Regions from separate parts of the Bradyrhizobium sp. USDA 241 genome, predicted to be linked through region 2. Evidence: riboswitches for the same ligand, from Rfam matches in the RefSeq annotation. Region 2 holds a riboswitch; the other holds the start of a gene.
The links. Region 2 has a riboswitch for S-adenosylmethionine ahead of ABIF91_RS18500 (O-succinylhomoserine sulfhydrylase). Riboswitches for the same ligand answer to the same signal wherever they lie in the genome.
Positions count from the first base shown of each region.

Region 1: it holds a riboswitch for S-adenosylmethionine, as region 2 does, so the genes downstream of both, metX (homoserine O-acetyltransferase MetX) here and ABIF91_RS18500 (O-succinylhomoserine sulfhydrylase) in region 2, are expected to answer to the same signal.

Region 1 covers NZ_JBMGPZ010000004.1:521,736-524,184, reverse strand. Annotated here, with positions in the region: gene hisC (histidinol-phosphate transaminase) at 1-33, opposite strand, end outside; gene ABIF91_RS12195 (chorismate mutase) at 64-912, opposite strand; SAM riboswitch at 1,149-1,228, shown strand; gene metX (homoserine O-acetyltransferase MetX) at 1,314-2,449, shown strand, end outside.
Region 2 covers NZ_JBMGPZ010000004.1:1,863,103-1,865,551, forward strand. Annotated here, with positions in the region: gene ABIF91_RS18500 (O-succinylhomoserine sulfhydrylase) at 1-1,104, opposite strand, end outside; SAM riboswitch at 1,180-1,259, opposite strand; gene ABIF91_RS18505 (2'-deoxycytidine 5'-triphosphate deaminase) at 1,339-2,449, shown strand, end outside.

The DNA.
Region 1 (2,449 bases), 1.3 Mb from region 2:
GAGAATGCCGGGATTCGGCACGGGGCGGGACATCTTCAACTCCGAAATGGCGAGGCGCGCGATTTACGATTTCGCCCCGGTCGGGGGCACCGTATAGCGCGTTGCGTGGCTGCCGACGAGGGCCGTGGAGCGCACCGAGGCCCCCGCCTCGATCAGGGCAGCCCTGATCTTGTCGATGCTGGTCGCGCTGGTGACCGAGACCAGCAGCGCCGCGCCATCGAAGGCGGTATCGGGCACCGCTACGATCTCGGCGAGCGGCGACAGGGCGCGCGCGACCTCGGCGTTCCACCCGGAGACGCGCACGCTGAAGGTCTCGACCTCCGTCACCAGGGCGCTGTCGGGGACGCGCGAGACCGCGAACACCGGCATCGCCGCCGGATGATCGGCACGTTCGACGAAGGGCATCCGCGCGATGATCTTCGGCGCGCCAGCTTCCTCCAGCGAGAGCCACCACGGCGTGCGGCTGGAGGTCGCCGAGACCAGCGCCAGGTCGCCCTTGGATTTCGCCACCGCTTCGACCGCGGCCTGCGCGCTGAAATGCGCGACGTAAGGCACCGTGAAGCCGAAATGGAAGCGCGCGGAGTCACGCATCGCCGGCTCGCTCACCGAGATGTCGGCATGCACGGAGAACGGCGCCTGCACATAAGTGAACGTCGAGATGATGACCCGCCAGATGCTCTCGACCGTATCGAGCGGCAGGATGCCGCGATGGCGCTGCACGATCTCGCGCATCATGGAAGCCTCGCGCGCGGGCCGGAACGCAGAGCCGACCTCCTGGGTCTGCTTCACCTGGATCAGGCGGTCGATGATGTCGCCGCGCTGCATCAGGAGGCGATGCATGCTCTCGTCGATCGCGTCGATCTCCTTGCGCAATTCCTGGAGCGATGGTGGCGCGGGCGGACGTTGGGTCATATCTGACTTGGACTGTTGAAGAGCTTGGACTGTTTAAGAGCTTGGGTTGTTGAGGGACGTTCCAATGCGGTTCGGCAAGACAACTCGCAAGGCCGTCACCGCTGCGATCAATCCTGATTAGGCAGTCGGGGCGGCGAAAGCAAAGAGAAATGACGGCCTTTTTGGCCGATGAGACGGAGACGAATTCGATCGATCCGGACCGTGACTTGACGAAAACCGCCCAAGACGGTAACTTTCGCCTGTTCCGTGGTCATTTGAGCCGGCCGGCTTGCAGCCACGTTAAAAAACTCGCTAAACAGGCCGGGGACGCTTCCGATCCCGGCCGAACCTATCGTTCAGGCCGGGTTTTTCATGGCCTGATTCCAGCGGCGGTCTGACGGCGGTCGCAAACGAGGTCGATGATGGTTGGCGTCAAGTCAGTACCTAGTCCTGCGATCAGCGCCGACGAACGGTCGCACGAGGTGGATCACCCGAGCTCGCAGGTCGCGCATTTCGGCACCGAGCAGCCGCTGCGGCTCGATTGCGGCGTCGATCTCACCCCGTTCCAGATCGCCTACCAGACCTATGGCGAGCTCAACGCCGATCGCTCCAACGCCGTTCTGATCTGCCATGCGCTGACCGGCGACCAGCACGTCGCCAATGTGCATCCCGTCACCGGCAAGCCCGGCTGGTGGGAGACGCTGGTCGGCCCCGGCCGGCCCATCGATCCCAAGCACTACTTCATCATCTGCTCCAACGTGATCGGCGGCTGCATGGGCTCGACCGGGCCGGCGTCGATCAATCCTGCCACCGGCAAGGTCTGGGGCCTGGATTTCCCCGTCATCACCATCCCCGACATGGTGCGCGCGCAGGCGATGCTGATCGACCGGCTCGGCATCGACACGCTGTTTGCCGTCGTTGGCGGCTCGATGGGCGGCATGCAGGTGCTGCAATGGACCTCGGCCTATCCTGCCCGCGTGTTCTCCGCGCTGGCGATTGCCTGCGCGACGCGGCACTCGGCGCAGAACATCGCCTTCCACGAACTCGGGCGCCAGGCCGTGATGGCCGACCCCGATTGGCACGGCGGCGGCTATGCCGATCACGGCATCCATCCGCATCGCGGGCTCGCGGTGGCGCGGATGGCGGCGCACATCACGTATCTCTCGGACGCGGCACTGCATCGCAAGTTCGGCCGGCGCATGCAGGACCGCGAGCTGCCGACCTTCTCGTTCGACGCGGATTTCCAGGTCGAAAGCTATCTGCGTTACCAGGGCTCGTCCTTCGTCGAGCGCTTCGACGCCAACTCCTATCTCTATCTGACGCGCGCGATGGACTATTTCGACATCGCGGCCGACCATGGCGGCGTGCTGGCGAAGGCGTTTGCGGGAATCCAGACCCGCTTCTGCGTGGTCTCCTTCACCAGCGACTGGCTGTTCCCGACCTCGGAATCGCGCGCGCTGGTGCACGCGCTGAACGCGTCGAGCGCGCGGGTGTCGTTCGCGGAGATTGAAACCGATCGCGGCCACGATGCCTTCCTGCTCGACGTGCCCGAATTCTT
Region 2 (2,449 bases):
GCTGATGCCGAGCGCGGCACGATCCTCCGGCTTCAGGCGCTGATGCGTCGTCGTCGCCGGATGCGTGACGAGGCTCTTGGCGTCGCCGAGATTGTTCGAGATCTTCGCCAGCTTCAATTCGTTGAGCACGCGGAACGCGGCCTGCTTGCCGCCCTTGACCTCGAAGCCGACCAGGGTCGAGCCGCCGCGCATCTGCTTCTTCACCAAAGCTGCCTGCGGATGATCGGCGCGGCCGGGATAGACCAGCCGCGAGATCTTCGGATGGCTCGCCAGCACCTCGGCGATGCGCGCTGCGGTATCGGTCTGCGCGCGCACGCGCACGGCCAGCGTCTCCAGGCCCTTGAGCAGGACCCAGGCATTGAACGGCGAGATCGAGGGGCCGGTCTGGCGCATGAAATTGTGGATGTGCTCGGCGATGAAGGCTTCCGACGACAGGATGATGCCGCCGAGGCAGCGGCCCTGGCCGTCGATATGCTTGGTCGCGGAATAGACCACGACATCGGCGCCGAGCGCGAGCGGGCTCTGCCAGATCGGGGTTGCGAACACGTTGTCGACCACGAGCCGCGCGCCGCCCTTGTGCGCGATCTCGGCGATCCCGGGGATGTCGAGCACGTCGAGGGTCGGGTTGGTCGGGCTCTCCAGGAAGAATGTTTTCGTGTTGGGCTTCAGCGCGCGCTGCCATTGGTCGAGATCGAGCCCGTCGACCAGCGTGGTCTCGATGCCGTAGCGCGGCAACAGGTCCTGGATGACGTAGAGGCACGAGCCGAACAGGGCGCGCGAAGCCACGACGTGATCGCCGGCCTTGAGCGGTGCGAGGATCGCGGTCGTCACCGCGGCCATGCCCGTTGCCGCCGAGCGGGCGGCTTCGGCGCCTTCGAGCTCGATCATGCGGCGCTCGAACATCGCGATGGTGGGGTTGGAGTAGCGCGAATAGATGAAGCCGGGATCCTCGCCCTTGAACCGCGCCTCGCACTCCTCGGCGCTGTTGTAGACGTAGCCTTGGGTGAGGAACAGCGCCTCCGACGTCTCGCCAAATTGCGAGCGCAGGGTCCCGGAATGGACCAGGCGGGTTTCGGGACGGTAGTTGGCAGGCGACTTCGACATAGGACCCTCCGACATGACCATTCGATGCGCAAACGGTCACAAAAAAACCGGCCTGGATATCTCCACTGGCCGGGATCACAGAGGTCCCCGGCCTGTTTAGCGACTTATTTAACGTGGCTGCAAGCCGGCCGGCTCAAATCACCACGGGATAAGTGATGCTCATATTCCGCAATGCCCTTTCCGTCAAGGCGTCCATCGGCTAGCCGTAAAAGGCTGTTTTTCCCGTATGTCGGGATGCAGGAGCGCCCTGATGAGGACCCCCGGTTGACGTTCACGGTCGCCGCCGACGCCAATGGTATCCTGCCCGACCGCATGATCGCGGCGATGGCGGAGGCGGGGCTCATCCTGCCCGAATACGACTTCGTCGAAAGCCAGATCCAGCCGGCGAGCCTCGATCTGCGCCTCGGCGATATCGCCTATCGCGTCCGCGCGAGCTTCCTGCCCGGTCCCGGCGCCACGGTCGCCGAACGCATCGATGAATTGAAGCTGCACGAGTTCAGCCTCGCCGACGGCGCGGTGCTGGAGACCAACTGCGTCTACATCGTGCCGCTGCTGGAAAGCCTGGCGCTGCCGCCGGAAATCGTCGCGGCAGCGAACCCCAAGAGCTCGACCGGTCGGCTCGACGTCTTCACCCGCGTGATCGCCGACGGCACCCGCCGCTTCGACATGATCGGCGCCGGCTATCATGGCCCGCTTTATGCCGAGATCAGCCCGAAGACCTTTCCGGTGCTGGTGCGCGAGGGCTCGCGCCTGTCGCAGGTGCGTTTCCGCACCGGTGATGCCATCCTCAATGCCGACGAGCTCGAGGCGCTGCATGCCGCCGAGAGCCTCGTTGACATCGACGATGCCGACCTCTCCGGCGGCGTCGCCGTCTCTGTCGACCTCTCCGGCGAGAAGGCGAGCGGCTTCGTCGGCTATCGCGCCAAGCGCCACACCGGCGTCGTCGACGTCGATCGCCGCTCCGGCTATGCGGTCGAAGACTTCTGGGAGCCGATCTCGGCCCGCCCCGACGGCAGCCTGATCCTCGATCCCGGCGAGTTCTACATCCTCGCCTCCAAGGAAGCCGTGCAGGTGCCGCCCGACTACGCCGCGGAGATGGTGCCGTTCGATCCTTTGGTGGGCGAGTTCCGCGTGCACTATGCCGGATTTTTCGATCCCGGCTTCGGCTATGCCGGCGCTGGCGGGCAGGGCTCGCGCGCCGTGCTTGAGGTGCGCTCGCGCGAAGTGCCGTTCATCCTCGAGCACGGCCAGATCGTCGGCCGCCTCGTCTATGAAAAGATGCTCGCTCGCCCCGACGCCATGTACGGCCAGCGCATCGGCTCGAACTACCAGGCGCAGGGCCTGA